DNA from 3 places in the Desulfofalx alkaliphila DSM 12257 genome. Region 2 is predicted to be linked to each of the others. Evidence: riboswitches for the same ligand, from Rfam matches in the RefSeq annotation. Region 2 holds a riboswitch; each other region holds the start of a gene.

Region 1 (8,319 bases), on a different contig from region 2:
TTGCTAAGGCCATGCCCTTTCTGCTAATAGTCGGTGTGCTTTTGCCCACCTTACACCAATCTTCACTGGGTGCCCTGTACTTAACCCAGGTGGGTAAACTGCATCCCCTGTGGTGGTCACCCTATATCGGCCTGTTCTTCTTAATGTCGTCATTTTTTGTGGGCCCGGCCATGGTAACGGTGGAGACCTCCCTTGCGGGCAGAGCATGGAAGCACTGGGTAGATGTTAAGATTATCCGCAGCTTACAAAGAATTGGTGTTACCGTCATGCTCATGTATCTAATTCTAAAAATATGGGACTTATTCGCCCGGGACGCCATGCAATATGTATTTGCCGGTGGACTGGAGTCAACGATGTTTCTAATAGAAATGGGCCTTGGCGTAATTATACCGATAATTATTTTCTTCATCCCCTGGGGTAAGACCAGGGCAGGTCTGATTACCGCCGGTGCATTGGTGGCCTTGGGTGTAATTATTAACCGGATGAATGTTGTAATTGTTGGTATGATAGGTTATAGTGGTGCAGGGTACATTCCTTCTGCAATAGAAATATTGGTCACCGTTGGTCTGGTGGCAGGCGGTGCTCTGGCTTACTGTTTCATCTGTGATAACTTCAGAATATTAGACCACCAGGAAGAACAACATAAAGTAGCACAGTAACAATTAAATATAGCATAAAATAATAACAACACGGGGTGACATAATGTTAAAAAACTTTACAAACGAACCATTATTAAACTTTAATGACGCTAAAGTGGTAGCAAATTTTAAGGAAGCATTGGAGGAGGCACAAGGGCAACTGGGTCAGCATTACCCACTGGTCATTGGCGGTGAATCCACCTATACCGATGAGAAAATAGTATCTATTAACCCCTCATCTCAAGAGCAGGTGGTGGGCTATGCATCCAAGGCTTCAATTGAGCAAGCACAAGTTGCCATTGACGCTGCGGAAAAGGCCTTTGACAGCTGGGCCAGGGTTAATCCCAAAGAAAGGGCGGCATGTCTTTTTAAAGCAGCGGCCATAATGAGGGAAAGAAAATATCAATTATCAAGCTGGTTAGTTTTAGAATCAGGAAAGAATTGGGCAGAGGCCGATGCAGATACAGCCGAAGCCATCGACTTTCTGGAATTCTATGGCCGAGAAATGTGCCGATTGGCAGAAACCCAGCCGCTGGTGAGGATTGACGGTGAAGATAATGAACTGGTGTATCTGCCGTTGGGTGTCGGTGTAGTAATTCCACCTTGGAATTTTCCCTTTGCCATTATGGCGGGTATGACAGCGGCCGCCATAGTTGCGGGTAACACTGTGGTGCTGAAACCTGCCAGCAATACACCGGTCATTGCAGCTAAATTTGTAGAAATACTTAAAGAAGCAGGGGTGCCCGACGGGGTGGTAAACTTCTTGCCCGGCAGCGGCGGTGCCATAGGTGATTTCCTAGTTAGCAGCCCACAAATTAGCTTTGTTAATTTCACCGGCTCAAAAGAGGTGGGCCTAAGAATAAATGAATTGGCTGCCAAATACGTAAAGGGTCAACGGGCTATTAAGCGGGTGGCCTTGGAAATGGGCGGTAAAGATGCTATTCTTGTGGACAGTTCAGCAGATTTAAACGCAGCGGCCACTGCCATTGTTGCATCGGCCTTTGGCTTCCAGGGGCAAAAGTGTTCAGCTTGCTCCAGGGCAGTTGTGCTCAGTGATGTTTATGACCAAGTGGTTGATTTGGTGCTGCAAAAGACCGGTGAGCTGACCGTTGGCCCAGCCACAGAAAACTTCCCCGTTGGCCCGGTGATAGACAAGGCTTCTCTGGAAAGAATTAAGAAATATATAGAAATTGGTAAAAGAGAAGGTGAACTGCTCACCGGGGGAGATACTCTTGAAAGTTTGGGTGGATTTTATGTGCAGCCCACTATTTTCGGCAATGTTTCACCCCAAGCGGTGATTGCCCAGGAGGAAATATTTGGCCCTGTACTGGCCTTTATTAAAGCAGACAGTTTTGACCATGCCTTGGATATTGTTAACAACACTGAATATGGTTTAACCGGCTCAGTCTTTGCTAACGATCGTTTAAAAATCGAAAAAGCAAAGAAAGAGTTTCATGTGGGCAACTTCTACGTTAACCGCAAATGCACCGGTGCCTTGGTAGGGGTGCATCCCTTTGGCGGATTTAAAATGTCAGGCACTGACTCCAAGGCCGGTGGGAGAGATTATCTGCTCCACTTCACCCAACCGAAGTTAATATCAGAAAAGTACTAAAGACAAAAAAAGCCCCAAAAGAAGCTTTTACTTAGGGATTGAAGAAAAACTTTAATGGACAGCTTCAAGCGGGCAATAAAGACCACATAGGAGTTTCTTATTCTCCTGTGTGGTCTTTTTCGTTATGCGTTAGTTGTTTTTCTACCATCAATGGATATAGGGACGGTGATGCAGACAAAGCCTTATTTAATCGCCCGCGGGGTGTTGCCATTGCTCCTGATGGTGCGATATTTATCACTGACACGGGCAACCACGCTATACGAATGATTTATGATGGCAAGGTATATACAGTTGCCGGGAACGGATTTCCCGGGCATGTAGACGGGCAAGTTTTAAAGGCGCAGTTTTAGAACCCAACAGGTATTGTCATTGATAAAGCCGACTATATTTATGTCAGTGACACATTTAGGAGTCCCCTTATGCTCAAAGACGCACCCTCCTAATGGGGCTTTTTTTCCTAATAAACAATTATTCATGAAGGAATATGCTTATTAACATAGAATAGAATAAGGCATTAACCATGTGCTTTTGGAACAAAAAGCATCCCAAAAAAGAACACTGTTATACCAAAATGTAACACTTTCCTGGTATAGCACTAAAAATCCAATTGGATAGCTTGTTTTTATTGGTACGCTTTTTGCTACGTTATTAATATAACTTAATAGTCTCCGAGCCGTCAGATCTAAGGTATTATACTATGATCTTTCGGCCGTTAGGGTTTGATGGGAAACCGTTAAGCCTCCCGTTCGGAAAGGAGTAAAGTAAATACTTGGTGTTTAAAAAGCCAGGATTACATGCTTCTTTGCTGTGATCCTGGCTTTTTATAAACCTAGCCGGAAGCCCGCCGATGATGGCTGTTTAGTAGTTAACTTGGAGGTAATAGTGGTGCAAGAGGTCATTGAAAGAGTCAAATCACATCTTGAAGGTGTAAGGTTACAAAAAATTACAGATGAACAAGAGGTTTTATTAAAAAACAACTATAATTGCAAGCTTTACTTTTTTGAGTACGGTCTTAGTCCAAAGGGTGATTTAGTGATCAGCACATCAAGTCAAAACTATAAAAACCTCCTCTATTATATCGGTTTTGAATGGGAGAAAAAGTCTTTCTTAAAGTTAAAAATAGAAGGCAACGATTCTGTGGCTGTTGTTTTAGATATGGAGAGCAAAAGGGTGAGTGAGTTAGCCAAGAAATTAGGTTTAATAAGGGAATAAAATAGTTTTATTTATAAAGCATAGATTTGTGGCACAATTTAATATGGACTCCGAGCTTGGCAGTTCTAAGGCCTTCGATAAGAAAGCCAAGCCGTTAGGGTTTAATGGGAAACCGTTAGGCCTCCCGCGTGGAAAGGAGTACAGTAGTATTTACTGGTTATAAATAAACCAGGGCGCTGTTTTAACCCTTCCACGGCGCCCTGGTTTTATTGTTAAAAAAGGGGGATGGAGCAGTGAAAGTTGTACCGGTGCAAGAGGCGGTTGGAATGGTTCTCTGTCACGATATTACCCAAATTGTCCCGGGTAAATTTAAAGGCAGGGCATTTAAAAAAGGGCACATTATACAGTTTGAAGATATACCGAAGTTGTTGGATATAGGAAAGCAAAATATATATGTATGGGAAATAAACAATGGGCTGCTGCACGAGGATGACGCAGCGCTGAGAATTGCAAAGGCGGCTGCCGGCAGCGGCATAAGCCTCACGGAACCCAAAGAAGGTAAAGTAAGTTTGCTGGCCGAAGAAAAGGGCCTCCTTAAAGTAAATGTTGATGCCCTATACAGCATTAACGAATTAGAAGAAGTGATGTTTGCAACTTTACATACCAATCAAATAGTTGAAAAAGGTAAGGTGCTGGCAGGCACCAGAATCATTCCCCTGGTTATTGAAGAAGACAAAATATGTAAAATTGAGTCCATATGCCAAACAAACTATCCCCTGGTTGAGGTTAAACCATTTAAGTCATTAAAAGTCGGCGTTGTTACCACCGGCAGCGAAGTATACCACGGGCGGATTAAAGATAAATTTGGCCCTGTGGTTATGAAGAAGATAGAGAGTTGGGGAAGTGTTGTAAGCAGACAAATATTTGTGTCTGACAGCACAGACATGATAGTTGACGCTATAAACCGGTTATTGGGAGAGGGGGTTGAAATGATTACAGTTACCGGAGGCATGTCTGTGGACCCCGATGACGTGACACCTGCAGGTATTCGGGCAGCGGGCGGGCGTATTGTTACATATGGTGCCCCCACCTTGCCCGGGGCTATGTTTATGTTGGCCTATATAGGCGATGTACCTGTGCTGGGATTGCCGGGCTGTGTAATGTACAGCAAGAGCAGTATCTTTGATCTGGTGGTGCCCCGCATCCTGGCAGGGGAAGAATTAAGCCGCAGGGATATTGTGAAGCTGGGCCATGGGGGACTCTGTGTTAACTGTAAAGAGTGTAGATATCCGGACTGTGGTTTTGGAAAAAGCTTGTAAAACAATCTGCTAGAAAAATTTAGGGTCGATAGCCTTAAATTAAATAATAAAAGGAGTGTGGTCAAGTGATTAAAAAGAAAATCAACATCAACGGCATAAATACAGTTGTCGTATGCGACCCGGAATCTATGCTGGTGGATGTGCTGCGCGGCCAACTGGGTCTAACCGGAACCAAGGTCGGTTGTGGTAAAGCCCAGTGCGGTGCTTGCTCAGTAATTTTAAACGGTAAACTAATTTTATCCTGTGCTTACAAAATGAAGCGTTTACCTGATGAGTCTATTATCACTACCATTGAAGGTATTGGCACTCCCACTAACCTGCACGCCTTACAAATGGCATGGGTGAAATACGGTGGCGCCCAGTGCGGTTACTGCTCACCTGGCTTTATTGTGTCTGCTAAGGCACTCTTAGACGAAAACCCATCCCCAACCCGAGAAGAAGTAAGAGATTGGTTCCAAAAACATAAAAACGTTTGCCGCTGCACCGGCTATATACCCTTAGTTGATGCCGTGATGGCTGCGGCTGCCTTTATGCGCGGCGAAATTACCGCTGAAGACTTAGACTTTAAAATGCCTGCCGACGGCAAAATTTTTGGCACTGACTATCCGCGCCCCTCTGCCATTGGCAAAGTTACCGGTACAATTGAGTTTGGCTCCGATTTTGGCCTAAAAATGCCGCCCGAAACCCTGCAGTTAAAGTTGGTTCAGGCACAAGTTTCCCATGCAAAAATTTTATCCATCGACACCTCTGAAGCTGAAAAAATGCCAGGTGTATATAAAGTTGTCACCCATAAAGATATTAAGGGCAGAAACCGGATTAACGGCTTGAACTTTCCAAACAACAAAGGGGACAGCTATGATCGCCCCATTTTATGTGATGAAAAAGTATTTCAGTTTGGCGACGCCATTGCCATCGTTTGTGCAGATACCGAGGCAAATGCCCAAGCCGCTGTAGAAAAGGTTAAGGTTGAGTTGGAAATTTTGCCGGCCTACATGAGTGCCCCTGCGGCAATGGAGCCCGATGCCATTGAAATTCACCCCGGCACACCCAATGTTTATTACAAGCAAGACAATATAAAGGGTGAAGATACGGCGTCAGTAATGGAAGAAGCAGATGTGGTAGTGTCAATGGAAGACCTGTATGTCGGTCGTCAGCCCCACCTGCCCATTGAGCCTGACGTTGCTGCCGCTTACTACGATGAAAACGGCAATTTGCAGATTTTATCAAAAAGTATCGGTCTGGACCTGCATGCAGCCATGATCGGTGAAGGACTTGGTTTAGAGCCTGGTAAAAACCTGTTCTTGTCTCAATTCCCCGGGGTAGGCGGTACCTTTGGGTATAAGTTTAGCCCCACCATTGAGGCCCTGGTTGGTGCTGCCACCATGGCCACAGGGAAGCCTTGTTTCTTAAACTTCAATTATTATCAACAAATTACCTATACCGGAAAGCGTTCACCCTTCTTTGTTGATATTAAGTACGGTGCTAAAAAAGACGGCAAGATTGTTGCCATGGAAGCCAACTGGGCAGTGGATCACGGTCCTTACTCAGAGTTTGGTGACCTGCTGACCCTGCGCGGTGCTCAGTTTATCGGTGCCGGCTATGGTATTCCTAACATTAAAGGTGTTGGCTACACCGTTTGCACCAACCACTGTTGGGGTTCAGCCTTCCGGGCTTACGGATCACCCCAGAGCTTCTTTGCCTCAGAGACTTTAATGGACGTATTGGCTGAAAAGCTGGGCATCGATCCCCTGGAGCTGAGATATATTAATGCTTATCGTCCCGGAGATACTACCCCCTCTGGCCATGAGCCGGAAGTATATTCTATGACCGCATTGATTGATGCCATCCGGCCCAAATACCAAGCAGCTTTGGAAAATGCTAAAAAGCTTTCTACACCGGAGAAAAAACGTGGTGTTGGCGTATCTGTCGGCGTCTATGGCTGCGGCTTGGACGGTGTAGATGGAGCGGAAGTATGGGTGGAACTGCTGTCCGACGGTCGGGTTCAGGTAAGTACAAACTGGCAGGATCACGGACAGGGTGCAGATATGGGCCTCTTGGCCACCTCCCATGAAGCACTGCGTCCCATGGGTATTAAGCCGGAGCAGATTAAGCTGGTTATGAACGATATGAACTTAGCCCCTGCCGGCGGCCCTGCCGGCGGTAGCCGTTCACAGGTGGTTATCGGCAATGCTGTAATTAACGGTTGTGAGCAATTGCTTAACGCCCTTAAGAAAGATGACGGAAGTTACATGACTTACGACGAAGCGGTGGCAAAGGGCATACCGCTAAAGTATGTGGGCCAGTGGAGCACTGCTGCGGATAACTGCACCGCATGCGACGAAAAAGGCCAGGGCAAGCCTTTCTCCAATTACATGTACGGTGTCTTCTTAGCAGAGGTGGAAGTGGATACCACCACCGGCAAGACTGAGGTCATTAAGATGACTTTAGCTGCTGACGTGGGAGAAATCGTCAACAAAACGGTATTGGACGGACAAATATATGGTGGCTTGGCCCAGGGCATTGGCCTGGCACTGACCGAAGACTTTGAGGACTTGGAAAAGCATACCACCATGCGTGCCTGCGGTATTCCTTACATTAAGGATGTTCCGGACAACATGGAAATCATCTACGTTAACTTCCCCCGCAAGCACGGTCCCTTTGGTGCTTCCGGCGTGGGTGAATTGCCGCTGACTTCGCCCCATGCTGCCATCTGCAACGCCATTTACAACGCCTGCGGTGTACGTATAACCCAGCTGCCGGCGTTACCGGAAAAGATATTGGCAGGCCTGCAGGGTAAAGAAATACCGGTGGTAAGACGTCCCATTAAAAACCCTGATTTCTAAAATACTGAACTTGCTATGTAGAGGGCGGGCCTTCATGCCCGCCCTCTACCATAATTGAAAAAGTTATTTTCACCGGCATGGTTGGATTGTAGTGGCGTACGATATTGTCCGCCCTTTATATACTTATTGCGGTATTGAGGTGGGATAACATGGATCACAAACGGATATTTGAGTTCGAAGAAAAATGTATTCAGGAACACCCCCCGGCTTGCACCACTGCCTGTCCTGTTCATGTGGACGTAAAAAGATTTATGTTGGAAGTTAAAAAAGGCCGCTTTGATGAAGCGATGAATATATATAGAAAGTCAGTTCCCTTTCCCAGAATCATCGGTTCAATCTGTGACCATCCCTGCCAAGAGGTATGTAAACGCAAAGAGGTTGGGGATGCCCTTTCCATAGCTGCCCTGGAGAAAACCTGCATTCAATTAAGTGAGGTAAAACCGCCTAATATAGTGCCTGCACCAAGCAAGAATAAAAGGGTGGCAGTAATAGGCGGTGGTTTAAGCGGTTTAACTGCAACCTTTGAACTGGCTAAGAAGGGCTATCAAGTTACGCTGTTTGAGGAAAAGGGAGTATTGGGCGGAAGGGTAAGGGATTTTCCGGAGTGGATGCTGCCCTCCCATGTCATAGATGAAGAATTGTCAGTATTGAAAAGCCTTGGGGTAATTATTGAATTAAACACCAAGGTGGGAAGTGATCTGGCCTTTGACACCATAGGCAGCCAATACCAGGCCGTTTATTTGGGCACAGGGGGG
Region 2 (8,319 bases):
AAAATAGTTGTGGTGTTATGTTTGTCTACCCTGGCTCTTTATTATAATTCACCAGGCCCATTGCTTATATTGTTGATTATTACATTATTGTTGCTGCAAATATATAAAACTAACTATCTTGGTATAATATACAGATTTCGCCGCCTGATGCCGGTATTATTGTTACTCCTTATTGTGCAAAGTGTTTTTACGAGCCATGGCGAGGCGCTGATTATCTTAGGAGAGGTAAATATTCTTACCACAGGTGGAATATTTACCACCCTGTGTGTTTTATTAAGGATGCTAATATTGTTGGGTTCGGCTATGATTGTTGCAACCAGTAACTCTAGGGAATATGTGCTGGCCTTGGTGCAATTAAAAATTCCATATGAGATAGCATTCATGGTTTTGGTGGCCATACGTTTTTTGCCAATATTTGTTCAAGAGGCTAAAGACACAATGGTTGCTATCCAATTACGCGGTGTTGATATACAGAAGGTAGGCTGGGGTAAAAAAATAAAGGTTTTTACTTACATTTTTACTCCCTTAATTAGAAATGTAATGATCAAAGCTAATCAACTGGCTATTGTTATGGAGGCAAGGGGATTTAGAGTTTACCCACAGCGTACCTACTTGCATGTACTGAAATATAATTTATTGGATTACACAGTAACAATAGTATCTATAGGTCTGACCTTGGCCGCACTAACTCTGTCGATTGTTGGTGAAAACATATGGATAATGTTAATAAATACATAACTGTAGGTCTTTTATTGCTAGCTATCGCCAGTATTATAGCTATTTATGTAATACAAGACCAACCAAAATTGGATGGTAATTTATCCTTGGAGATTTACAAGGATGGTGACTTATACCAAGAAGTAGATTTGTCTGTTTCTCAAAACAGCCAAATTACCATCACCGGTGGAGAAGGAAACTTCAACGTAGTAGAAATAAAAGATGGATTAGTCAGGGTTAAAGAAGCAGATTGTCCAAATCAAGTGTGCGTAAAAACAGGTTGGCTGAGTATGCCCGGTCAAACAGCCTTTTGTGCGCCAAATCGGTTAAAGATTACCATAAAGGGCAAATCAAATGAAGTTGACGCGTTAACATACTAATCACTGGCTTCCGGTGGGCACACCCACTATTTTGTAAAAATATTAAGGGGTGTTAGAAGTTGAATACAAAGCGTCTGGTGCTAATTTCACTTTTTGTAGCTCTGGCTATGGCCCTAAATATCTTTGAGCGTGCCATTTATATACCCTCACATCCAGGAGTGAAATTGGGTTTAGCTAACGTGATTACATTATTATCAATATTATTATTGGGATGGAAAGACGCCTTTTATGTGGTGTTTATTAGGTGTACCTTGGGGGCATTGCTATTTGGCAATCCAATCAGTTTTTTGTTTAGTATTACAGGGGGGCTGCTTAGCGCCTTAGTGATGGTTTTATTGTGGGAGTTATTAACAAAATATGTTAGCATTGTCAACATTAGTATGGTTGGGGCAGTAACCCATAATATCGGACAGCTATTGGTGGCTAGCCTGATAATGCAGGATTTCTCTGTTTACACATTGTTGCCAATATTAATGATTTCAGCATTAATAACCGGTTATGTTGTTGGCTTGATTACCAATCATGTATATAAATCTTTGGTCAACAGGAATATAACTGCGTATGGTTAGTATTTAAAAGGCTTCTAATGTTGATTAAGGAAGTGATTTTTTTGAAAGTCTTCTCGGTTTTTGGAGTTACCCAATCCGGTAAAACCACAACTGTTGAAAAAATTATTAACGAACTCTGTAAAAGGGGTTATCGGGTTGGCTCAATTAAAAATATTCACTTTGAAGGATTTGCACTGGATACTGTTGGTACTAATACCTGGCGGCATAAGCAAGCTGGGGCTGAAATGGTAGTGGCTAGGGGTTTGATGGAAACAGATGTGTTAATTCCTCAAAAACTACCCTTAGAAAAAATACTAACATTTTTTGACCATGATTATGTGGTTATGGAAGGGATTTCCAATACACTTGTCCCGAAAATTCTATGTGTCAAGAATGAAAAAGAAATTGAGGAGCGCAAAAATGATTTGGTAATTGCTTTATCCGGACGTATATCTAATGTAAAAACCACTTATAAGGGTATTCCGGTTTTTAACGCCCTATTAGATGCTGAGAGACTAGTGGATTTTATTGAGGATAAAATGAACCATTATTTACCATTTATCAATGAGATTGAGCATTGTCAAAAATGTGGTAGCAGCTGCCGAACATTAGCATCTCAAATATTAAAGGGTAAAGCAAAGAGCTCAGAATGCATGGTTAGCAATGAAGTTACTGTTAAACTTGGCAGTCAGGAAATATCTTTAGATTACTTTCAACAATTAAATATTAAACGCAGATTAGAAAAGGTATTTTCCCAATTAGACAGTTATGACCCAGATCGTGATATTACTATTAAAATAAGGAAGACGAAAAATGGAATGGCAGTCTAGGCTGGAAGAGTTATTAAGAGTAAGAATTTTAAATTACCATCGAAAATTCAGTTTTAGAAATAGAGTTTTTTTAGTGGATACAATAAACAGAGAAACAGTGAAGTCTAAATATATAATTAAGGAATATGTCAATGGAAAAGCCGATCAAGAGACTGCCATAATATGTAACCTAAGACAAAAGGGTCTTTTGGTGCCCCGAATAATTTGGAGCAACAGCAGAGTAATTATTATGGAGTATATAGAAGGAATCCTTTTGACAGATTTATTGACAAATCCCAAGACAATCCACCAATCTTGGGTTAATAGCCTTGCTAAGTGGCTCTATCATTTACACAGTACTGAGAGGCAAGGTGAATATTGTTTTTGCAAATCAGACTTAAACCTGCGTAATTTTATATTTACCGGAGATAATTTTTACGGTATTGATTTTGAAGATATATGTATTACTCACCCTGAAAGGGATTTAGGCGGTATTAGCTCATTCATATTAACTAATGATCCTATGTTTGCCCAGTGGAAATTCAAAGTCTGTTCGTCATTGGTTAAGGCTTATGTAAATGTTGCTAATACTCAATTAGATTATCGACTAATAGAATATTATTTATTGGAAGAGTTAAAGGCAACTGCATCACGAAGGGAAAAACAGCGTGATTACTTGCTAAATAAAATAAAGGAGTTAAACCTTAAAGGCAATTTAATAGTTTTCAATAATTAAACAAACCATCATTAATAATAGATGGTTTGTTTATATGGAATCAATTTTCGGGTGCGTCTCTGTAGGTGGAGTGTTGTGAATTATACTCATTTATACTTTCATATTTATTAAGTAAACCCTTATTATATTTAGCCACCTGATTTCTAATTACAGCAATATGTTTTTCCTCTGCTTTTGCAAGATCAGAAAAAAGTGCTGCCATATCTTGGTTATCACTGTCTTGGGATTCCCTCATATAACGAACGTATTGAATAAGTGCCTGTTCCTTTTGGTGTAGAGCCTCTTGTAAATGGCTAAGCGTATGCATGCCAATCCCTCTTTTCTTTAATTTTTTTAATAAGTTTACCCGATATGTTGTTTAGTATTCTTTTTATATTTGATTATCAACTTAAAAAACGCGCCCCTTCAAGCGGGGCGCGTTTAAAATGGTATCGCATCGTCATTATTACTCTTTATGGGCGTGCCAACGGTCAGAATTGGGGAAGAAAAGTGACTCGCCGTAGACATCCTTCTTGAAGTTTTCAATTACCGTTTGCGCTTCTATAGAGGTTGCATAATCCACGAACTGCATCACTAGATCATACTTAACCTGCGGGAATTTTTCCGGGTTCACCGGGATTAGGGTAATGAAATTTAGCAGTGATTCGTGTTTCTCCACCAGAACATCTAAGCTGATCTCATCCTTTAGAACAAGGTAGGTGGCCCGATCCATGAAGGTATAGGCCTGTTGTTCATCGGTGTAACGCAGGGTGGCGCTATTTCCTTGGGGACCTCCCTCCCAGACTACGTACCAATCGCCCTGGGGTTCCAGTTCTGCGGCTTTCCAAAGTTCCATCTCACCGACGTGGGTGCCGGAACGGTCGCCACGGCTGATAAACAACGACTCTGTTTCCATAATTCGATTCAAGGCTTCTGAAGGGGTCAGTCCCCTAATTCCTGCGGTGTCAGACTTTGGACCAACGATGACAAAGTCGTTATACATCAGGGGGATGCGCTCGGTGCCATAACCTTCGGCAACAAACTGTTCCTCAAGGGCCCGGGCATGCACCTGCACCAGGTCAAAATCCCCGGTTTTGGACATTTCTAGGGCTTTGCCTGTACCTGCGCCCACAAATTCCACTTTAATGCCTGTTTTTTCCTCAAAGAGATTGGTCAAGGTGCCTACAATTCCGGCGTCAATGGGTCCGATAGTGCTTGCCATTCGAATGAATGGTCCCGCACTTATATAAACAGTTCGCTCGGCTTCGTTCCACTCTACGTCCTTATCCAAAGCCTCACTGACAAAGCGCAGCGGCACTAATAAGCGCTGGTTTTTCAGCATGGCCGGCGCATCAAGCTGCACATTTTTTTCGTTTACAGTGGCTTGGTTGCTGTCCACAGGCATGGTAATAACGGATTTTCCCAGCGTAACAGTGGCCGCTTGGGCGTCCTTATCCCAGTTAACTTTAGCACCTAAGGCCTCACTAACAAACCGTATAGGAACGTAAGTTCTGTTTGTATCGGTGTCAATAAAGGCCCCTTGATCCGGAAACAATACCGACTCGTCGTTAACAACCACATTTACATCAGACTGTCCGGCATAGGCTGCTGCCGCACCAATGGAAATAAACAGTAATAAAGCCAAGATAATAGATAATTGTCTTCTCATAAAGTTACCCTCCTTATAATTTTTCTACAGGATTGTGCAATGATAACTTGTCATAAACCCCCTTTCAAATAAAAAAGATCCGGGTGACTGAAAGTAAGCCAACCGGATCTAAATTGACCTGATGAAGGCTCCTTTCCACAATGGGAGGCCTACCTGTTTCCAGGTAAACCCTGTCGGCCCGATAACCGTGGATGTGACGTATCTTTTAGGTTGAAGGGGCTCGGAGCATTATTCTATTAGAATCAAAAAATAGTAAGAATCCATAGTGATATTGTCCACAAAAAATATTCGCCTTTGCCCCAGATAATTCCTGCTAGAATCTCAAATAAATTACTTAGGTATTTTCTACCATAGAAATGGAGGTATATGAAAAAACTCGATGTCTTTTGGAAAGTATGATATTTTATAGATATCTATTCTTGCACTTTGTGAGTGCCGATTTGCCAGGCAATGTATGGTCAAGGTTGGACAGTGGGAGGGTGAGGGTTTGAAACCGGAGGGCTTTGATTTTCATTCAAATTTTATTGAAATAGCCGGGTATAAAATGCACTACTTGGATGAGGGCAGTGGAGGGGTTCTGATAATGCTGCATGGTAACCCAACCTGGGGTTACCTTTACCGTAATTTTATCCCGGAACTGAGTAAAGAGTATCGCTGTATAGTGCCTGACTTTTTAGGTTTTGGCTATTCAGACAAGCCCGCCGGTGAGGATTACAGTTTACAGGCCCAATCACAACGACTTGCACAATTTATTGAAAAGATGGAGTTAAATGAAATAACTTTAGTTGTGCATGATATTGGCGGAATTGTCGGTCTGGCATGGGCTGCGGAACACAAGCACTTGGTCAAGGGGCTTGTTATTTTAAATAACAGTGGTTCGGTACCGGAAGTTTGGGGAAAAAGCCCTTATCTGCCTCCCTGGTCTTACATAGTTCTTTGGCCGTTACGAATCCCAGTAATAGGTGAAGTGATGGTAGAGAATCTAAATATCTTACATAGGCTTGTGATGCCCTTAGCTTTTTCCAGAAGGGATGTTTTCACCAAAAAAATCCGCCGGGGATTTGGGTATCCTTATAGGTGCAAGGCTGATCGAAAGGCCCAGCTAAGTACTATTAGGCAAATTCCAATCCTTAAATCAGACCCTATTTATAGAATGCTGCTGAAGACCGGACAAATGCTTAATGGCTGGCAAGTACCTGCCCAAATTATCTGGGGACTAAAGGACCCATCTTCACCACCGAGGATTATTAAGGTATTGGAACGACTTTTACCAAACCACCGACCGTCTGTGGTACTTCCCCAGGCAGGACATTTTCTTACTGAGGAACAGCCTGAAGTTGTACTGGATAAAATCAAAGAATTTCTAAAAACAATTGATAATAGCCCCAATTTAAACACATAGGAACAACAAAATAATAAAACAGTATGCCAGACTAAACCCAAAGGCAGTGCCACCAACCCATCGGTGCTTTAGTTGAGGGAAAACTCTAAATAGGCAATACAATGTTAATAGCAGTCCTACAATCATAAGAAGGGACTGGGTAAAGTTACAGGCACTGACGGTAAGCAGGTACGGAGCTTGGCTGGCAAATACTAACTGAATAAATATGGAGTTTAATTCATCAAATTTGGCTCCTAACTGATAAGAGACATGGGAGGCAGTTAACAGCGGCACAAAAGCCAAAGACATTCTCAGGTAGGGGGTAAAATTCTTACTGGAAATATGCTTTCTTAGAAATACAACAACCACTGCTAACAGTAGAGAAAATAGCAGCCAGTAAAAAAGGTTAAATAGCAGTTTCCAGTGGTCGGGATAAAGGTTTTTCAGGCTCTCTATGGTTAATGGCGGTATCAGCATGAAGGCAAAGAAAAGCACCAGCGCTGCAATGCCCCCGTGGACGTTGGAGAGCTGCCAAATTTCTCGACCTGGTGGCCTGATGCTAAAGGTGATGGAATTGTTAGGACAGTTTGTGACGCATTTTAGGCAGAGTTTACAGTTGATATTACTGTCAATGTACATGGCGTGCAGCAGCATAGGACAGCCGCTCCGGGTGTTGCCTTTAAAGCAATTAAACGTTTGACACTTATTTTGGCAGACATCCGTTTTAGCTCGCAGTTCAACCAGTGACAGGGTGGAGCAGACGGAGAAAATCGCCCCTAGGGGGCACATATAGCGGCACCAAACATGCCCTTTATATATGAAACCGCAGGTAATAGCTGCGGCTGCAATGGTGGCCAACAGCAACCCTGTTAGATATGGCGAGTCCTTTATGTTAAAAAATTCTTCATACCAAAAGATTAAACTAAACAAGAAAATAAATATTATGTAATAGTGGTGAGTTAAATACTTAGGCAGCTGTTTACTGTAACACTTTAGATTTTGCGCCAGTGCAGCCAGCATGGAAAAGGGGCATACTGAACAGACCACTCTACCAAGCAATAGGGCACCAAGTATGACAGCAGGGCCCAAAACCTTCCAGGTAAATACATTAATCCATTGGAATTGATGTCCTCCCCAAAAGCTTATTATAAGAACTCCCAGGAATATTACCGTCACCATCATTTGGACCCTTTGGGGCCAGGTTCTTTTATATACTAATTCTTTAAAGATTGATAAGTCCAATAAATTAAAACCGGGTCGGCTTCGGTTTACTTCGCCAATAATAATACTGTCTGCTTCAATGACTTCACCGTCTGTCAATAGCACAGCCCTATCTATAATTTCCTCTAACTCCTGGATGTTCGATTGCTGATAATCATGGGAGAGCAGCTTTTCAACGGCATCCGAGGAAAGGGTGATATTAGTTTCTTTTTCATATTTTTTACATTTTAAGTTTACAAAGTAATTAATCAGTTCGGGAATATCTCTTTTTCTGCTCCGCAAGGGATCGAGGTGAAGGCTGTTGTTAAATAATGAGGCAGTATTAATACCCGTTTTTTTTCTTTCAATATATTGGCCGGGGTCTGTCACTGTGGAGGCCATAATAATTCTAACATCCCGGTGTTGGTCTACATACTTCAACAACCTCAATAGCGTTTCTTTGGGCAGCAACTCAATATCATTTAAGTAGAGGGAGCCACCCTTAGCCAAATCAAGGTAGCTAAACTGGTACAGTTGTGAAGTTTCCTTTGACAGAGGGCCCAGCAATTTAATACCTTCCACGTCGTGAACCAGTTCCTCACAATCTACGACGATAAATGGAAACTTCTTTCTTATGCTTTTATTATGAATGAGATTGGCCACCAAAAGCTTACCTGTGCCCTTTTCTCCGGTGATTAACAAAGGCTCACAGTGTTTAGCTTGCTCGTCGATTATGTGACGCAGCTTTTTAGTGAATCTACTTTTACCTACCAGTTTCTTTAAATATGTTCTGGATTCCAGCAAAAAGTTGGACAGGGCCAGTTGTTTATTCTTAACGGAGGTCTTTTTAATGTTTATTTGCTTTAGTTGATATGAGAGATTTTTAATGATGGTGTTGTT
Region 3 (8,319 bases), on a different contig from region 2:
CCATATACTTACCCCCTTTACTTTAGCGTTTTTAGCGCTAAATATAATAAAAATCTATACTTCGGGCTGGAAGTAAACCTCCTGACCATTATTTTAAAAAGATACCCCGAGGGGGGCTCAGGGCAGGAAAAATTTATATGGCAGGCTTAAGATATTCTTCGCATGTTTGTGCGAGGATAATTTCAAGTTCTTTATCCTCCCCAAAATAACGGGCGAAGAAGATCTCCTCACCATCATTTTCATGCTTACAGTGCTCTACAAAAAGCAAATCTTCTTTCAAAATACCAAAGCTCAATATTAATAGATTAACGGCAACAGAAGTTTTTAAATTATTCGGCATGATTCTCTGCCGCAGCATACGTAAATAAAAGTATAAGGCACAGCCCTTAACCAATTGATTGAGGTATATATCCTTGTTTTGGCAGGCGTTTACTTGCTTAGTAACGCTGTAGATATAATATAGCATTTCTAAAAATATCTCTCGGGTTCGTTTTGGAGTAATCTTACAAATCTCCTTACCGATATTTATAACCAGTTTTTGATTATTAAAGGGTTCTTTTAGCAAAACATTCATAGTAATCACCCTAATGTAAATACTTAGATACTGTATTATTTGAACTGTTGTAACTGCTGGATATTACATGTTCGTTTGAGGTCTTAAGCAGCCTGTAATTCTCATCCTTGTCTTGAACCACATATATTCCGGGCCGTGGGTACACCGGCTCGTGCAGGTATTTTTTCAGCAATATATTAATTATCTGTTGACGCCTTTCATCCACTGACACAGTTGGCGGGTAGTAAAAGGAAACGGTCATATTTCCTCTGCAGGTGCCGTATTCTTGCCTAATTAGCATCCCCTTATCAGCCAACAGGGAAAACTCAAGGTACATATCAAAGACCCGATCTTTAAACCCGCCCAGTGTTTCCGCAAGGTCATGTAACTGTTTTTCTTCCGCACCATAATGCCCCACAACATCCCCCACAGGAAAAGAAACCAACAGCCGGTATCGCCCCTTCAAACTAAACACCTCTTTCCTTATATAACAAAAACAGTCTGGCAGTACCCTTTAAAAAGCAGACACTGACCAGACTGTTTTGTGCATCACAAAATGAAGGCATCAACAACTGTAGCCTTTCTACAAGATTGTCCGGAAAACGCTCTCCTTTCCAAAGGGGGAGGCTAACGGGTTTCCCTGTTAACCCTATCGGCTATAACACCATGGCTTATTGCTGTAGGCGTTATTGCTCGGAGAACTTAGTATTTAGTTTTAGATTAAACTGTTATTGGCCTAACAATTCCTCTACAGTGGTATGGGCATCCGGGAAGAACAAGGGCTGACCATACTGGTCTACACCAAATTCTTTAATAACATCCTGGGTGGCAGGGTCAATCATAAATTCTACAAAGGCCTTTGCCCCAGGTCCATTGACTTTTTCAAATTTTTCGGGGTTAACTTGCATAACGTGGTAAATGTTTAGCAACACAGCGTCGCCTTCCAGCAGTATTTCTGACTCAAGGTTTTGCTGATGTGCCAGGTAGGTGGCCCGGTCGGTAAGGGTGTAGCCTTCCTTTTCGTTAGCCACTGCTAAGGTTTTACCCATGCCGCTTCCTGTTTCCACATACCAATCTCCGGCAGGTTCAATACCGGCATCTTTCCAAAGGGCCAGCTCTTGCTTATGGGTGCCGGAATCGTCACCCCTGGATACAAATACGCTTCCGGTCTCTGCTATTTTAGCTAAGGCTTCCTTGGCAGTTGCCAGCTCTTTAATGCCTGCAGGATCAGCAGGTGGCCCAACTATTACAAAGTCGTTGTGCATAACCAGCTGGTAGTTAACTACTGCTCCGGAATCCACCAATTCTTTCTCTGCCGCCATGGCGTGGGTTAGCAGCACATCTGCTTCACCCTTTTCACCCATACTCAATGCCTGGCCGGTACCAACAGCAACGGTCTTAATGTTGTAACCGGTTTGCTCCTCAAACATTGGTTCCAGCACATCTAACAAACCGCTGTCCTGGGTGCTGGTGGTGGTGGCCAGTATTACGTCTTTAATTTCCGGCTCTGCACTTTGTTGATCGTTATCGGCAGGTTCCTGACTCTGACAACCCATTAGGGCTAAGCCCATTACCAGGGCCAGTAATAATACTAGAAAACGTTTCAATTATAATTCCTCCTGTCTTATTACTATTTAATAAGGGGCACCTGTAGAACAATTCTTATACGCAAGGTATAAGTTTGAAAATAAAAAACCAAACTCCGCTGTAGATAGGCAAAGTTTGGCATTATTAGCTAAGCTGAACAATCACTCTCCTTTCCACACCGGGAGGCACACACGTTTCCATATGTACCCTAACGGTCTGAAAACCATGGCCCACTGTAGGTTAACAGACTCGGAGGCTATATTGATTTTTGCTGATAATATAAATCTCGTACTAACTCTATAGTGTATTCTAGCTTTATGCAAAAAATCCTTTTTTATAGTAAAGATTTTTTTCTCCTTTTCTGAAGCTAAGGTTATAGTTACCTATAGATCTTTATGGTATCTACCTTCATTAAAGGGTTTTAAATTTATCCGGTCATTTCTACCGCAGCATGCAATGGGGCCCATGCGTACAGCATTGTTCTGCTTTACAATTTCTTAAAGGCCTTACGGGCGGCCTCGATGGTGAAGTCGATGTCTTCATCACTGTGTGCCACCGACATGAAGGCTGCCTCAAATTGAGACGGTGCCAGGTATACCCCCTCATCCAACATCGCCCTAAAGAAACGGCCGAATTTTTCTGTGTCTGAGGAACAAGCGGTTTTAAAATCCACCACCTCTTCTGAGGTAAAGAAAGTACACAGCATTGAACCGACGCGGTTTTGGCTCATCGGCACCCCTGCCTCTTTAGCGGCCTCACCTAAACCCTGGGCCAGTTTTTCCGATTTCCGTTCCAGTTCTTCATAAACGCCCGGTTTAGCCAGTTCTTTTAAGGTAGCTATGCCGGCTGTCATGGCCAAGGGGTTACCGGACAGGGTGCCCGCCTGATAGATTGGCCCGGCCGGGGATATTTGCTCCATAATCTCGCGCTTACCGCCGTAGGCTCCCACCGGCAGGCCGCCGCCAATTACTTTACCAAGGCAGGTTAAGTCAGGATCAATCTTATAAATTGACTGGGCGCCGCCATAGGCCACCCTAAACCCGCTCATCACTTCGTCAAAAATCAACAGGCTGCCATACTCTTTGGTTAATTCCCTTAGTCCCTCTAAAAATCCGGCCTTGGGCAGTATTACCCCCATATTGCCGGGTACCGGCTCCAGTATCACTGCAGCGATATCTTCGCCTTCCATTTCAAATATTTTCTTTAGTGTATCTAAATCGTTAAAGGGTGCTGTGATGGTGTTGCCGGCAATGCTGGCCGGTACACCGGGGCTGGTGGGCACACCCAATGTCAATGCCCCCGAACCGGCTTTAATGAGTAGGAAATCCGCATGGCCGTGGTAGCAGCCTTCAAATTTAACAATTTTGTTTCTATTGGTGTAGCCCCGGGCCAGCCTTAATGCACTCATGGTGGCTTCAGTGCCCGAGTTCACCATGCGCACCATTTCAATGGACGGCACCGCGTCCACCACCATGCGCGCCAGTTGGGTCTCCAATTCCGTGGGTGCACCATAACTGGTACCCAGTCCCAGGCAGTGCTGCAGGGCATCCACCACCGCCGGGTGCCGGTGGCCAAGAATCAGGGGGCCCCAGGAGCCCACATAGTCCACGTAGCGGTTACCATCCACATCCCACATATAGGCTCCGTCGCCCCGTTCTATAAACAGGGGGTCACCGCCCACCGATTTAAAGGCCCGCACCGGGCTGTTCACCCCGCCGGGTATATACTGCTGGGCGTCAGCATAAAGTTTTTTAGATTTTTCATATGTAGGCATTGTTTTCAAACCTCCTTAGCAAAAGATTCTGGAGTTTGTAGACCGAGAGCCTGTCTAGCCTACCAAAACAATCCAGAGGGCAAATCAAGGGTGGCCGCTTAATTACCTACTTTTCATCTGCAAAATACGCCATACTGCTCTTTTTAAGTTCTTTAGTACTAAAGAGCAGCTTATACTCCTTTATCCCCACCAACCGGGACAGTTCTTCGGCCAGATCATAGCATTCTTCCCTGCTCTGCCTGTGAATCATGGTGTAAAAGTTATATTTCCAGTGGGGATAAGTTTTGCGCTGATAACAATGGGTTACTTCCGGGTGTGCCGCCAGTTTATTGCCCACCTCTTCGACCATATCCTCAGGCACCTGCCACACTACCATGGCATTGGCCACAAAACCCACCCGGTGGTGCCTCAGGGCAGCACCCATTCTTTTCATATAACCCTTTTCCATCAATTGGTCTATAATTTCCAGCAATTCTTTTTCAGTTAAGCCCAGCTTTTCACCCAAATGGGCAAAGGGTTGGGGCACCAGCGGCAATCCCTTTTGCAGTTCTTTGATTATATTCTTCTCTAACTTGGTGAGCATTTTACACCTCATCCAATTCAAAATTTACTAATACCTTAAATACTCTTTCAGAGGGAAGGTTTAGTATATCGGTGATACCGGTTTTTTCGCTGATCTCTTCCAGTATTTTTTTCACCTTATCCGGAGAGTTGGCCAATACGGTGAACCACATGTTGTATTCACCCTCCCGCAAGTAGTTGTGAGTAATGCCGGGGTAGCTGTTTACCACCGCTGCCACCTCATCAATTCTGTGGGCGGGCACCTTAATGCCGCACAAGGTACCCTTGTATCCCAGCTTGCGGGAATCAAATATTCCCCCCAGGCGGCGGATGTAATCTTCATCTTTAAGCCGCTGCAAGCGTTCAATCACTTGCTCTTCGCTGATGCCAAGGCGGTGGCCCAATTCTTTATAGGGCCGTGCCACTATGGGAAAATTTGATTGTGCCATGTTGAGAAGTTTGCGGTCAATAGCATCAAGTTTCATTTCCTATACCTCAATTCCTCGCCGAACGGTCAACACCGTTCGCCTCTATCTCTAATTAAAGCAGATTAACACCCTTTGGCAAACACTGTCATCCTGCATTACCTAATAGCCTTTTCTGCCGTGATATAAACACCAGGGCTCTTCGGCCATGTAGTCACCGTGGTAGTAATAGGCCCTGGCCCGGCAGCCGCCGCAGATTTTTTGGTATCGGCAGGTGCCACAGCCGCCCTGCAGTTTATCATTGCGCAGGCGGTTAAATACCTCGTTGTCCTTCCAGATCTCACTGAAGGGCACCTCCCGCACATTGCCCACCGGGATATTTAAGTAAGCACAGGGCTGCACGTCACCCTTGGGGCTGATAATACAATAGCCTGTACCTGCCAGACAGCCTTTGGTAAAACGTACGTCCACGCCCATTTCCTTGGCAATGCGCATAAATTGGGGGGCGCAGGTTGGCTTTAATTCAATATCCACCTGCTGCTGTTTCTTCATAATCCGTTTAAGCAGGTTTTCGTACTGCTCCGCCCGCAGTGATTCCTGCTCTATGTTAACCGCTCTCCCGGTGGGTACCAAGAAAAAGATATGGTGGGCCACCGCCCCCTCTTCCACTGCCAGGTCAGTCAATTGTTCCACTTCGTCATAGTTCCAGTCAACCACAGTGGTGTGAATTTGAAAGGGCAAGCCTGCCCGGCGGCAGTTGCGCATGCCCTCCACCGCCGCTGCCCAAGCTCCGGGAGAATTCCTAAAGCGATCATGCTTTTCAGGATCTACACTGTCCAGGCTGATGCCCATACCCAGGGCTCCGGCCTCCTTTAGTTTTTTTGCCATTTCCAAGGTGATCAGGGTGCCGTTGGTGCCAAAGACCGGGCGCAGCCCCTTTGATTTAGCATAGGCTACCAATTGGACAATATCGTCACGCATCAGCGGTTCGCCACCGCTAAAAATCATTATTTTAAAACCGGCCTTGGCAATTTCATCTATCAGCGCCTTGCCTTCGGCTGTATTCAGTTCATCCTCCACCTTGGCCCCGGCATCCCGGTAGCAATGCTCACAGTACATGTTGCACTGGTTTGTGGTATTCCATGACACCAGCATGCCTATTCCTCCTTTAACCAGCGGGCAGCATCTTTGGCATGGTAGGTGATGATAATATCAGCCCCGGCCCTTTTAAAGGCGGTGAGCGTTTCCAGAACCACCTTTTTCTCATCAATCCAGCCATTTTGGGCGGCAGCCTTCACCATGGCGTACTCGCCGCTGACATTGTACACCGCTGTGGGATATTTAAACTCTTCCTTGATACGGCGAATAATATCCATATAGGCCAGACCGGGCTTGACCATCACTATGTCGGCACCTTCTTCAATATCCAACCAGGTTTCCCGAATTGCCTCGTCACCGTTGGCGGCATCCATTTGATAGGCTTTGCGGTCACCAAACTTCGGTGCAGATGCCGCCGCTTCCCTGAAGGGCCCATAGTAGGCCGACGCATATTTGGCCGAATAGGACATAATGGGTATATTCTCAAAGTGATGCTCATCCAGGGCCTGGCGAATGGCCGCCACCCGCCCGTCCATCATGTCCGAAGGCGCCACCATATCGGCACCGGCCTTGGCATGGCTCACCGCAATTTTGGCCAGCAGTTCCAGGGTAGCGTCGTTATCTATTTGATCCCCTTTAATCAGGCCACAGTGGCCGTGATCGGTGAACTCACACAGGCAAACATCGGTTACCACCAACAGTTGCGGGTATTTTTCCTTTATTGCCTCCACCGCCTGCTGCACAATGCCCCTGTCATGATAGGCACCGGAACCAACCGGATCTTTTTCTTCGTCACCCAACACCCCGAACAGTATAACGCCTGGTATGCCCAAGGCCACCACTTCTTCAAGTTCTGCCTGCAGTTCATCTAAGGAAAAGTTATAGACCCCCGGCATTGAGGATACTTCTTTTTTAATGCCCTCACCGGGCGTAACAAAAAGCGGATAAATTAAGTCGTCAACCCGCAGGTGATGCTGACGTACCAAACGCCGCATGTTCTCACTGGATCTAAGCCTGCGCATTCTTAAATAAGGAAACAATTATTTCACCTGCCCTTTTGTCAACTACTGCTCCCCAAGACCAATTTCTTCATCAGTCAAATAACAGGCCGGGTCCTCGGCCCAAAAATCATTATATACTGCTTCCGCCCGGGGGCGAAAATTGCCGTTGCAGACCTTTAGCCATGAGCACTTGGCACAACGCCCCTTCAAGAGGGGTTTCCTGTTTTTTAAGCCCTTCAGTATGGGATGGGATGGCTTGGTCCAAATATCACTAAATTTGCGCTCTTTTACATTGCCAAAGGTATGGTGCTGGCTAAACTGATCAGCATGGACGTTACCGTACCAGTCCACCTGGCCGATGGCGATGCCGCTGCGGTTGCCACCGTTTCTCTGCAGCATCTCCCAGGCCTTTTCTGCCCGGGCGGGATCCTTTTCTTTTAATTTCAGATAGATATAAACCCCGTCTGCGTGATTATCCACCGTCAGTATTTCTTTGGTTAATCCCCGGCTGTGCATTTCTTCGGTGCGCTCCATAATTAAATCCAGGGCCTGGCGGGATTCTTGATGGCTGATGTCCTCGTCCTTCATATGGCTGGCCCGACCGGAATAAACCAGGTGATAAAAACAAGCCCGGGGAATCTTTTCCCTTTCCAGCAAGTCGAAAATGTCATTTAACTCGTTAAAGTTGTGGCGGTTGATGGTAAAGCGCAGGCCTACCTTCTGCCCCACCCCAAGGCAATTGCGAATACCTGCCAGGGCTGCATCAAATGCACCTTTTTTACCTCGGAATCGGTCGTTATTTTCACCAATGCCATCTAAACTGATTCCCACGTAGCCCACACCGATATCTTTAATCTTTTGGGCCACCTCCGGTGTGATCAGGGTACCGTTGGTGGAAATGGTTACCCTTAGCCCCAACTGCCGGGCGTAGTTGGCCAATTCAAAAAAATCCGGCCTGATGAGCGGTTCACCGCCGGAAAACAACACCACAGGCACCTTAAATTGGGCCAGATCCCGCAGAAACTCTTTACCCTCTTCGGTGGTCAATTCACCCTCATACTTTTTCGCCTCCGAGCTGGAATAACAGTGCCTGCATTTTAGGTTGCAGGTACGGGTAATATTCCATACCACCACCGGACCATGACCGCCGTGGGTACCGTCGGTCTGTCTACAGCTATCCTTTGCATACCTTAAAGAATCCCCAAAATGTTCACTGCCCAAGAGCAGCCTGCTTACGCTAATCATTTGTTCACCCCGTTAACCAAAGGCCCGGCCTTTGGTAATTCTAAATATTAGATTTCAAAATGGCATCCACCAGAC

The links. A riboswitch is a leader RNA that binds a small molecule or an ion and turns the genes downstream of it on or off. The one in region 2 is predicted to bind molybdenum cofactor.
Region 1: another riboswitch for molybdenum cofactor. It lies ahead of BR02_RS0101935 (DUF3909 family protein); the one in region 2 lies ahead of BR02_RS0111730 (stalk domain-containing protein).
Region 3: another riboswitch for molybdenum cofactor. It lies ahead of BR02_RS0101895 (ABC transporter substrate-binding protein); the one in region 2 lies ahead of BR02_RS0111730 (stalk domain-containing protein).

Annotation. Positions count from the first base shown of each region.
Region 1 covers NZ_JONT01000002.1:32,413-40,731, forward strand. Annotated here, with positions in the region: gene nrfD (NrfD/PsrC family molybdoenzyme membrane anchor subunit) at 1-659, shown strand, start outside; gene pruA (L-glutamate gamma-semialdehyde dehydrogenase) at 703-2,250, shown strand; gene BR02_RS0101930 (hypothetical protein) at 2,358-2,600, shown strand; molybdenum cofactor riboswitch at 2,905-3,023, shown strand; gene BR02_RS0101935 (DUF3909 family protein) at 3,136-3,462, shown strand; molybdenum cofactor riboswitch at 3,499-3,617, shown strand; gene BR02_RS0101940 (molybdopterin-binding protein) at 3,696-4,721, shown strand; gene BR02_RS0101945 (molybdopterin-dependent aldehyde oxidoreductase) at 4,787-7,564, shown strand; gene BR02_RS0101950 (pyridine nucleotide-disulfide oxidoreductase/dicluster-binding protein) at 7,714-8,319, shown strand, end outside.
Region 2 covers NZ_JONT01000030.1:1,372-9,690, reverse strand. Annotated here, with positions in the region: gene BR02_RS0111760 (energy-coupling factor transporter transmembrane component T family protein) at 1-738, shown strand, start outside; gene BR02_RS0111755 (NusG domain II-containing protein) at 714-1,097, shown strand; gene BR02_RS0111750 (Gx transporter family protein) at 1,157-1,666, shown strand; gene mobB (molybdopterin-guanine dinucleotide biosynthesis protein B) at 1,687-2,475, shown strand; gene BR02_RS0111740 (RIO1 family regulatory kinase/ATPase domain-containing protein) at 2,459-3,190, shown strand; gene BR02_RS0111735 (hypothetical protein) at 3,231-3,497, opposite strand; gene BR02_RS0111730 (stalk domain-containing protein) at 3,636-4,838, opposite strand; molybdenum cofactor riboswitch at 4,951-5,076, opposite strand; gene BR02_RS0111725 (alpha/beta fold hydrolase) at 5,326-6,240, shown strand; gene BR02_RS0111720 (sigma 54-interacting transcriptional regulator) at 6,229-8,319, opposite strand, start outside.
Region 3 covers NZ_JONT01000002.1:21,185-29,503, reverse strand. Annotated here, with positions in the region: gene BR02_RS0101910 ([FeFe] hydrogenase, group A) at 1-4, opposite strand, end outside; gene BR02_RS0101905 (hypothetical protein) at 134-574, opposite strand; gene BR02_RS0101900 (hypothetical protein) at 585-1,028, opposite strand; molybdenum cofactor riboswitch at 1,145-1,264, opposite strand; gene BR02_RS0101895 (ABC transporter substrate-binding protein) at 1,282-2,124, opposite strand; molybdenum cofactor riboswitch at 2,291-2,407, opposite strand; gene hemL (glutamate-1-semialdehyde 2,1-aminomutase) at 2,628-3,914, opposite strand; gene ahbB (siroheme decarboxylase subunit beta) at 4,021-4,497, opposite strand; gene ahbA (siroheme decarboxylase subunit alpha) at 4,499-4,960, opposite strand; gene nirJ2 (putative heme d1 biosynthesis radical SAM protein NirJ2) at 5,063-6,055, opposite strand; gene hemB (porphobilinogen synthase) at 6,058-7,020, opposite strand; gene nirJ1 (putative heme d1 biosynthesis radical SAM protein NirJ1) at 7,063-8,244, opposite strand; gene cobA (uroporphyrinogen-III C-methyltransferase) at 8,285-8,319, opposite strand, start outside.